3 regions of the Pseudomonas sp. GD03842 genome follow, and region 2 is predicted to be linked to each of the others. Evidence: predicted binding sites of a transcription regulator. Region 2 holds the regulator's gene; each other region holds the start of a gene.
What was found. Region 2 encodes sigma-54, which starts transcription at its own class of promoters, with help from an activator protein. Its sites were predicted from a motif close to ANTGGCATNNANNTTGCTNT; they were not measured.
Positions count from the first base shown of each region.

Region 1: a site for sigma-54 is predicted at 1,658-1,677, ahead of glnK (P-II family nitrogen regulator). Genes of this name have one in related genera too.
Region 3: a site for sigma-54 is predicted at 1,576-1,595, ahead of N5D61_RS03330 (circularly permuted type 2 ATP-grasp protein). Genes of this name have one in related genera too.

Region 1 is NZ_JAOCEA010000003.1:239,575-242,820, reverse strand. Features, by position in the region: gene N5D61_RS06090 (YifB family Mg chelatase-like AAA ATPase) at 1-1,029, opposite strand, end outside; gene N5D61_RS06085 (accessory factor UbiK family protein) at 1,201-1,464, opposite strand; gene glnK (P-II family nitrogen regulator) at 1,883-2,221, shown strand; gene N5D61_RS06075 (ammonium transporter) at 2,255-3,246, shown strand, end outside.
Region 2 is NZ_JAOCEA010000004.1:215,908-219,153, forward strand. Features, by position in the region: gene ptsN (PTS IIA-like nitrogen regulatory protein PtsN) at 1-398, opposite strand, end outside; gene raiA (ribosome-associated translation inhibitor RaiA) at 411-719, opposite strand; gene N5D61_RS08090 (RNA polymerase factor sigma-54) at 795-2,297, opposite strand; gene lptB (LPS export ABC transporter ATP-binding protein) at 2,483-3,208, opposite strand; gene lptA (lipopolysaccharide transport periplasmic protein LptA) at 3,208-3,246, opposite strand, start outside.
Region 3 is NZ_JAOCEA010000002.1:165,765-169,010, reverse strand. Features, by position in the region: gene N5D61_RS03335 (alpha-E domain-containing protein) at 1-120, opposite strand, end outside; gene N5D61_RS03330 (circularly permuted type 2 ATP-grasp protein) at 133-1,542, opposite strand; gene N5D61_RS03325 (ribonuclease E inhibitor RraB) at 2,037-2,375, opposite strand; gene N5D61_RS03320 (hypothetical protein) at 2,627-2,863, opposite strand; gene N5D61_RS03315 (LTA synthase family protein) at 3,119-3,246, opposite strand, start outside.

The DNA.
Region 1 (3,246 bases), on a different contig from region 2:
GGCGGCCACCAACTGGAACCGTGCGGGAAAGCGTACCCTGTCGCGGGCCCTGGAAATCACGATATACCCGGACTCCAGCGGCTCCCTCAAGACCTCCAGAACACGCCGGTCAAACTCCGGAAGCTCATCTAAAAACAGAACGCCGTGATGCGCCAACGTGATTTCACCAGGCTGCGGTCGACTGCCGCCGCCGACCAATGCGGGGCCCGACGCGGAGTGATGGGGTTGTCTGAAAGGGCGCTGCGGCCAACTGGTCAGCGGCGCATGGCTGGCGACCGACTGAATGGCCGCCACCTCCAGCGCCTCCCGCTCATCCAGCGGCGGTAGAAGACCTGGCAGACGGCTGGCCAATAGCGTCTTTCCGGTGCCCGGCGGTCCACTAAAAAGCAGGTTATGGGCTCCGGCTGCGGCCACCAGCAGCGCACGTTTGGCGGCGGTCTGGCCCTGTACCTCGCTTAAATCGGGGTAAGGCCGAGTCTGTAGGATCAGCCCGTTGGATGCGTAAGGCTCAATCGTCGTATGGCCGTTGAGATGCGACACCAACTCCAGCAGATGACTGACCGCGATCACTTTCAAACCTGACGCCAGGCAGGCTTCCTCGGCATTCACAGCAGGGACGATCAATGTATGTCCGGCATCCCGAGCGGCCAGAGCCGCAGGTAAAACGCCCTGCACGGGCCGTATTGACCCTGACAATGCCAACTCGCCCAAGCACTCCACATTATCCAGTGCCTGCATGGGAATCTGCGCACTGGCGGCGAGCAAGCCCAGCGCAATTGCCAGGTCAAATCGTCCGCCGTCTTTGGGCAGGTCCGCAGGCGCGAGATTCAGCGTGATGCGCCGCGCCGGAAATTCGAGCCGACAGTTAAGAATCGCACTACGTACCCGATCTTTACTCTCCTTCACCGCACCTTCCGGCAAGCCGACTAACGTCAGGCTCGGCAGCCCGTTGGCCAGATGGGTTTCCACGGTGACGGCGGGGGCTTCGACGCCCACTTGAGCGCGGCTGAGAACGATGGCGAGGGACATGAAGATCCTTGATAGCGGCACCGCGTCCTGCGGCGTGCTCAAGGATAGTCATGGGGTAGCAGGGGAGGACGGGACAAGTTCTACGAGGTGTGTCGCCGCGGAATGATCACGTGCAATGGCCCCATTCATGAGCAGTTTTGCTCCTGCATGGGGCAACTACACGCAATCGATTCAATCCTTCGCGGGCCCCGCCAACTGCGCCTCAAGCTCTGCCATTTTCGCTTCCAGTGCTTCAAGGCGGGCACGGGTGCGGGCCAGGACGACCATCTGGCTGTCGAATTCTTCCCGGCTGACCAGATCCAGCTTGCTGAAGCCGCTTTGCAGGAGGGCCCTGAACTGAGTTTCGAATTCGTTGCGCGGGAGTGGGGTCTCGCCGTCCAAAAGGCGGGAGGCGTGGCCGCTCAGGGCGTCCAGAAAAGCTTTGGGTGCGAGCATGATGGTCTTCCTGAATCAGGTGGGCCGCAGTGTAACACGGGGTGCACAACCTCTTTTGATCGGGCTCGTGTTGCACGGTTTTCGCGCATGACGCCGTGCACGCACGCACTGTTGTTGTGCGAGTGCCCTGAGTGATGGCGATCTGACCTCCTCCTTCGCCGCCGAAAGCAGCGGAATTCGAGGCACTTGCCGATATGGCAAGGTTTCTGCTTAGTGGCTTATGACCCATGCACTGATGCAGTCGCTGTGACGAATGCAGTGCGGCAGGCGGAGCGGGGAAGTGTTTCGTCAGAAGCGGTTTTCTGGAGTTGGTCAGGTCTGTTCGGGCCATCGACGCGTTACAAAGCCAGACACTGCGCTTAGACTTGAGTCGGGTTTGTTTTCCTGGGGCAAGTCCACCAATTCGGGAGAAAGTTTCATGAAGCTAGTCACTGCCATCATTAAGCCGTTCAAGCTCGACGACGTACGCGAGTCGTTGTCTGAAATCGGCGTGCAGGGCATCACGGTTACTGAAGTCAAAGGCTTCGGACGTCAGAAAGGCCACACCGAGCTGTATCGCGGTGCGGAATATGTAGTCGACTTCCTTCCCAAGGTGAAGATCGATGTTGCAATTGACGACAAGGATCTGGACCGCGTTATCGAAGCGATAACCAAAGCGGCCAACACCGGCAAGATCGGTGACGGGAAGATCTTCGTGGTCAATCTGGAACAGGCTATTCGCATCCGTACCGGCGAAACCGATACCGACGCAATCTAAGCCGCCAAACCCAACGCCCCAGGAGTAAACAATATGACTCTGCGTCAAATCGCAGGGCTAGGAGCCCTGTTGTCCCTCGTAACCCCTGGCCTGGCCATGGCGGCAGACGAAGTGGCAGCCCCCGTACTGAACTCAGGCGATACTGCCTGGATGCTGACCTCTACCGCTCTCGTGCTGTTCATGACCGTTCCCGGCCTGGCGCTGTTCTACGGTGGCATGGTTCGTTCGAAAAACGTGCTGTCGGTGATGATGCAATGTTTCGCCATCACTGGCCTGATCAGCATTCTGTGGTGCATCTACGGCTACAGCATGGCGTTCGACACCACCGGTATGGAAGCCAACGTCGTTAATTTCAACTCCTTCGTCGGCGGTCTGTCGAAGGCGTTCCTGGCAGGCATCACGCCTTCCAGCATCACGGGTGCAGCGGCGCTGTTCCCGGAAGCCGTATTCGTTACCTTCCAGATGACATTCGCCATCATCACCCCCGCCCTGATCGTCGGTGCTTTCGCGGAACGCATGAAGTTCTCCGCGATGCTGATTTTCATGGCGATCTGGTTCACTCTGGTCTACGCGCCAATCGCGCACATGGTCTGGAGTGGCGTGGGTGGTCTGCTGTGGGACTGGGGCGTCCTCGATTTCGCAGGCGGCACCGTTGTTCACATCAACGCTGGTGTGGCTGGCCTGGTGGCGTGCCTGGTACTGGGCAAGCGTAAAGGCTTCCCGACCACCCCAATGGCTCCGCACAATCTGGGTTACACCCTGGTCGGCGCCGCGATGCTGTGGGTGGGCTGGTTCGGCTTCAACGCCGGTTCCGCCGCTGCGGCCAACGGCACTGCCGGTATGGCAATGCTGGTCACTCAGATCGCCACTGCTGCTGCGGCGCTGGGCTGGATGTTCGCCGAGTGGCTGACCCACGGTAAGCCAAGCGCGCTGGGCATCGCTTCGGGCGTGGTTGCCGGTCTGGTAGCCATCACCCCTGCGGCCGGTACTGTCGGCCCGATGGGCGGCTTGATCATCGGTCTTGC
Region 2 (3,246 bases):
CTGGCGCGGACGTCGGCGCGATCGAGCATGCTGGCGATCTGGCGCAGCAGCTCCAGATGAGCATCGGTTGCCGCTTCGGGCACGAGCAGGACGAAAAGCAGGTCTACAGGCGCGCCGTCGATGGCATCGAAGTCAACAGGCCGCTCCAGATGGAGCACCGCGCTGACCGGCGCACTGCATCCCTTGAGCCGACAGTGCGGAATGGCGATGCCGTTTCCGAAACCGGTCGAGCCCAGTTTTTCGCGGGCAATGAGGCTTTCGTACACAGTTTCCCAGTCGAACTCGGGCACTTGCTGCCCGATCAGTCTGGCGATCTGTTCCAGTACGGCTTTTTTACTGCCGCCTGGCACGTTCACCAAGGAACGGCCAGGGGTCAGGATGTTTTCAAGTCGGATCATGGATGGGGAGTATCAGCGAGCTGCCGCACCCTTGAGGATGCTTTGCTGCTTTTCCTTATGCTTGAGCAATTGTCTGTCGAGCTTGTCCGTGAGCAGGTCGATCGCCGCGTACATGTCGTCATGTTCCGCAATGGCAACCACCTCTCCACCAGGGATATGCAAGGTGGCCTCGATCTTCTGTTTGAGCTTCTCGACGGCCATCGTCACCTGCACGTTCGTAATCTTGTCAAAGTGCCCTTCGAGCTTCTTCAGCTTCAGCTCGACGTACTCGCGCAGAGGCTTGGTGACTTCCAGTTGGTGTCCACTGATGTTGACTTGCATACAGCTTCTCCTTCGTTGCCAGTGCATTAAGAGGCAGGCTTGGATGCCTGCCACTGGAACGCTGTGGCTGTGGCGTTACATCAGTCGCTTACGTTCGCTCGAAGGCGCTATCCCGAGAGATTCGCGATACTTGGCGACGGTGCGACGCGCCACTTGAATGCCTTGTGCCTCCAGTAAACCAGCGATCTTGCTGTCGCTCAACGGCTTTTTCTGATTTTCCGCGGCAACCAGTTTCTTGATGATCGCGCGGATCGCCGTGGACGAGCATTCACCGCCTTCGGAGGTGCTGACGTGACTGGAAAAGAAGTACTTCAGTTCATAGATGCCACGGGGCGTGTGCATGAATTTCTGCGTGGTCACGCGTGAAATCGTCGATTCGTGCATGCCCACCGCTTCTGCGATGTCATGCAGCACCAAGGGTTTCATTGCCTCGTCGCCGTATTCCAGGAAACCCCTCTGATGCTCGACGATCTGGGTCGCCACTTTCATGAGGGTCTCGTTCCGGCTTTGCAGGCTCTTGATGAACCAGCGCGCTTCCTGCAACTGATTGCGCATGAAGGTGTTGTCCGCACTGGTGTCGGCGCGACGCACGAAACCGGCGTACTGAGGATTCACCCGCAGGCGCGGCACTGCCTCCTGGTTGAGTTCGACCAGCCAACGTTCGTTGTCCTTGCGCACGATGACGTCCGGCACGACGTATTCGGCTTCGGTCGACTCGATCTGCGAGCCGGGGCGGGGATTGAGGCTCTGAACCAGCTCGATGACCTGACGCAGGTCGTCTTCCTTGATTTTCATCCGGCGCATCAATTGCGCGTAATCGCGGCTGCCCAGCAAATCGATGTAGTCGCTGACCAGTCGCTGGGCTTCGGCCAACCACTTGGTCTTCACCGGAAGCTGGCGCAATTGCAGCAGCAGGCATTCGCTCAGCGTCCTAGCACCGACGCCAGCCGGTTCGAACTGCTGGATGCGGTGCAGGACGGCTTCGATTTCGTCCAGTTCGATGTCGAGTTCTGGATCGAATGCGTCGAGCAATTCCTCCAGCGACTCGTCCAGATATCCCTGGTTGTTGATGCAGTCGATCAGCGTGACGGCAATCAGGCGGTCGGTGTCGGACATGGGCGCCAGGTTCAACTGCCAGAGCAGATGGCTTTGCAGGCTCTCACCCGCCGAGGTGCGGGTGGTGAAGTCCCACTCATCGTCATCGTTGCTTGGCAGGCTGCTGGCGCTGGTCTGGTAGATGTCTTCCCACGCCGTATCGACGGGCAGTTCGTTGGGAATGCGTTCGCTGTCGCCCCATTCGCCGTCTTCGAGATTGTCGACCGTGGTGGTCGAAGATTCCTGGTATGTCGGTTCTTGAACGTCGGCAGCTGGCTTGGCTTCGACGTTATCGGCCATGGGATCAGCGTTGTCGAAATCGTCGCCTTCTTCCTGGCGTTCCAGCATGGGGTTGGATTCCAATGCCTCCTGGATTTCCTGTTGAAGATCCAGCGTCGACAATTGGAGCAAGCGGATGGCCTGTTGCAGCTGCGGCGTCATCGTCAGCTGCTGGCCCATTCTCAAGACTAGCGAAGGTTTCATGGCAGGGGCTTAATACCTTATTCGCCGGCGCGCTCGCGCCATCCACTACGAGGCGCCGAGGCGCCAAACTAAGCAAATTATATGCCTGAAAGCGGCTCGTTTGCCTAGAGTGTGATGGCAGTTAATGCGAGGTTGGCGATGAGCCGCATGCTGCGTTCACTCGCCACCCGCTCGTCATCGGCCTTTTAAAGGCGGAACTCGTGGCCGAGGTACACTTCCTTCACCAATTGGTTGGCAAGGATCGTTTCGGCATCACCCTCTGCGATGAGCTGCCCATCGTTAACGATGTAGGCTGTTTCGCAGATATCGAGCGTTTCACGGACATTGTGATCAGTGATCAGAACGCCGATGCCTTTCGCTTTCAGGTGGTGGATGATCTGCTTGATGTCGCCAACGGAGATAGGGTCGACACCGGCGAAAGGTTCGTCCAGCAGGATGAACTTGGGGGAGGTGGCCAAGGCCCGTGCAATTTCCACACGGCGGCGCTCACCACCCGACAGGCTCATGCCCAGGTTGTCGCGGATGTGGGTGATGTGAAATTCCTGGAGCAGGCTTTCCAGCTCCTTGCGACGCCCGGCGCGGTCGAGGTCCTTGCGGGTCTCGAGGATGGCCATGATGTTGTCCGAGACCGACAGCTTGCGGAAGATCGAGGCTTCCTGCGGCAGATAGCCAATACCGGCGCGGGCGCGACCGTGCATGGGCTGATGGCTCACATCCTGATCGTCGATCAGCACGCGGCCCTGATCGGCCTGCACCAGGCCGACGATCATGTAGAAGCAGGTCGTCTTGCCTGCGCCGTTCGGCCCCAGGAGGCCAACGATCTGGCCGCTGTCGATGGACAGGCTGACGTCACGGACGACCTGGCGAGCCTTGTAGGACTTGGCCAGGTGTTGGGCTTTCAGCGTTGCCATTACTGGGCCTTCTGCTGGTCGGTTTTCTTTTTCGGCTG
Region 3 (3,246 bases), on a different contig from region 2:
GCGACCGTCCTGAGGCATCAGAGACAGCGAGTAACTGACGTCCAGCATCCGGGCGAGGTTTTCAGCCCGCTCCAGGTACCGTGACATCCAATATAAATCCGAGGCAGTTCTACTTAGCATTGGCAGGCTTCCTTAATCCTCGACCACCCAGGTGTCCTTGGTTCCGCCACCCTGCGACGAGTTCACCACCAGCGAGCCTTCGCGCAGCGCTACGCGCGTCAGGCCGCCCGGCACCACGCGGGTCTCGCGACCGGACAGCACGAACGGCCGCAAGTCGATGTGGCGCGGGGCGATACCGTTCTCGACGAAGGTCGGACAGGTCGACAAGGACAAGGTGGGCTGAGCGATGTACGCGTGTGGCTTGGCGATAAGCCGCGCCCGGAAGGCTTCGATCTCCGCCGCGGTCGCAGCGGGCCCGACGAGCATGCCGTAACCGCCCGAGCCTTGGGTTTCCTTGACCACCAGATCGCCCAGATTGGCCAGCACATGAGACAGTTCTTCAGGTTTGCGGCATTGCCAGGTCGGTACGTTTTTCAGGATCGGCTCCTCGTCGAGATAGAAGCGGATCATGTCGGTGACGAAGGGATAGACCGATTTGTCATCCGCCACACCGGTCCCGATTGCGTTGGCCAGCACCACGTTGCCCGAGCGGTAAGCCGCCAGCAAACCCGGGACGCCCAGCATGGACTCAGGGTTGAAGGCCAGTGGATCGAGGAAGGCATCGTCGAGCCGACGGTAGATCACGTCCACGGGTTTGGGGCCGTCAGTGGTGCGCATGTAGACGTGGTCGTCGCGCACGAAAAGATCGGCGCCTTCCACCAATTCGACGCCCATTTCCCGAGCGAGAAACGCGTGCTCGAAAAAGGCACTGTTGAAGCGCCCCGGCGTCAGCACCACCACACTGGGGTCTTCCAGCGGGCTGGCGCTCTTCAAGGTGTCGAGCAACAGGTTCGGGTAATGATCGACGGGGGCGATGCGCTGCGCGGCGAACAGCTCAGGGAACAGGCGCATCATCATCTTGCGGTCTTCGAGCATGTAACTCACGCCACTTGGGGTGCGCAAGTTGTCTTCCAGGACGTAATAGGTCCCGTCGCCATCACGTACGAGGTCGACACCGGAAATGTGCGCGTAGAGGTCTCGGTGCAGGTTCAAGCCCTGCATTGCCAACTGATATTGCTCGTTGGCCAGCACCTGCTCGGCCGGGATGATGCCCGCCTTGATGATGCGTTGATCGTGATAGAGGTCAGCGAGGAACATGTTCAACGCCTTGACCCGCTGAATGCACCCGCGCTCGACCACCCGCCATTCACTGGCAGGGATGCTGCGAGGAATCGTATCGAAGGGGATCAGGCGCTCGGTCCCCTGCTCGTCACCGTACAACGTGAAGGTAATCCCGGCGCGATGAAACAAAAGATCGGCCTCACGCCGACGCTGAGCCAGAAGCTCAGGAGGCGCTTCGCCCAACCAGCGGGCGAATTCCCGATAATGTGGCCGGACAACGCCGTCCACATCGTACATCTCATCATAAAAGGTGCGGATCATGCCGTACTCCTTGTCACCTTGGACACAAGGACCATCGCAAGGCCCGTGCCAGCGGCATAAACGCCTAATATTCAATGAGTTACTTAATGCACCGGGCGCATCCGCACCATTCCTGTGCAAGAACTGCCCACACTCATTCCCCCGCGCTTCACAGCGAAGCGCACCGGCACCGGAAAATCTATGAGACGCATAGCCAGAGTTGATTTCCGGGCTGGGATGGGTTTGCCCATACTCCCTCCATCCCGCAGCAAAATCTCACTCCTGGCTGCATGAGCGACATCTGCGTAAACGATCGCTTCAACGAAATTCCCTTTCCGCCGCTCCTACCCGAGCGGCTTTTTTTTTTGCCCTGTTTTCGACGGCCGTGCCGCGAACCCACTTTCGACTCTGCTTGGCCATGGACCTGTCGGCGGGGGATCAGCACAGCTCACCGGGCGGGGCGATCAAAGATCGCCAACGCGAGAGAGCCATGCGACCACGTAGTCCCCCTCGAGTCAGTGATACCGTCTGACTTCCTGCTTGACGCCCCAGCCCTCGACTTGTCCATCCAGACCAAAAATCGCGCTTTGCAGGTCTTGTTCGAAATCACCAATGCCATCGTAGGTGGCATACATCACTTTGCTGACTTGCAGGTGCCATGCGCCGTCCTCACGGGCATTGATCTGTGTGTTGAGGGATTCGCCACGAAACTTTTCGGCAGCCTGACGCGCCCGTTCCTCATCGGGAAAAACGGCGTAAAACTCGATGGGATAGATGCGCGCGAAATCGAAACCGCTTTCCTTCATGCGGCGCAGCACATGGCTGCTGATGTCTTCTTGATAGGTCGTGCTCATGAAACGTCCTCCTATGCAACGATAGATAGAGTTTCAACGATCCCCAAACGCCTCCGTGGGAGGCATCGAGCAGCAGGTCATCCGCCACCCGGGACTCAAGCATGTCGCTGACAAGGCCGGTGCAGTTTTTACCCAACAGGCAGTCGTCACACGTGCTGGCACGGGTAGATACTTCGCCGGCCCCGTCTGCAGATTACGCCCAATGCCAACACGTTGCCAATTGGCAACGCACGGTCATTTGAAAGGTTTTTTCAGGTTGCTTCGATGATGGAAATGATCTGTACCGCGTTCTGTTCCTTGAGTGTCTTGACAGTCGGATCTTCGGTCCGCCCTTCCAAATCGTTCAGATCGAGCTCATGAGTGACCGGAAACAGATGCGGGCGCAAGTGCTGGGCCGCTTCTTCTTCACTGGGACGGTGCTCGGATTCGAGATCGAGGGTCTGCGGCACACCTTCTTTATCGAGAAACGAAATGGTCCAGACTTTCATCAATGTCTCCTCAGTCAGGGCCGACAACCGGCTTACTGATCTTGACCTTTGGCCGAGAACGGCGTTCCACCCAAATGAGCGGTAGGTGCACACTGATTCAGAGGGAAACAAGGCCCATTTCAGCGCCTTGGGGGTAAGCTTGTGCTCACGTGACGACAGAGCCGTCAGCGCGCTCACGTGAGCGTGCCCAGTGTCTGCACCTACACGCGCCTCAATGAAAAACGCCCCGTAACCGGGGCGTTTGCAGTGGATGGCTTACTGTGGCTTGGCGTCCTTCACCCCTGCCGTATTGTCCAGCAGGCTCTTGGTTGCGGTCTGCAGGAAACTGTCGAGCTTCTTGCGCAGCTCCGCGACGTCCGGCGCATCGGGCACCAGTTCGGCGT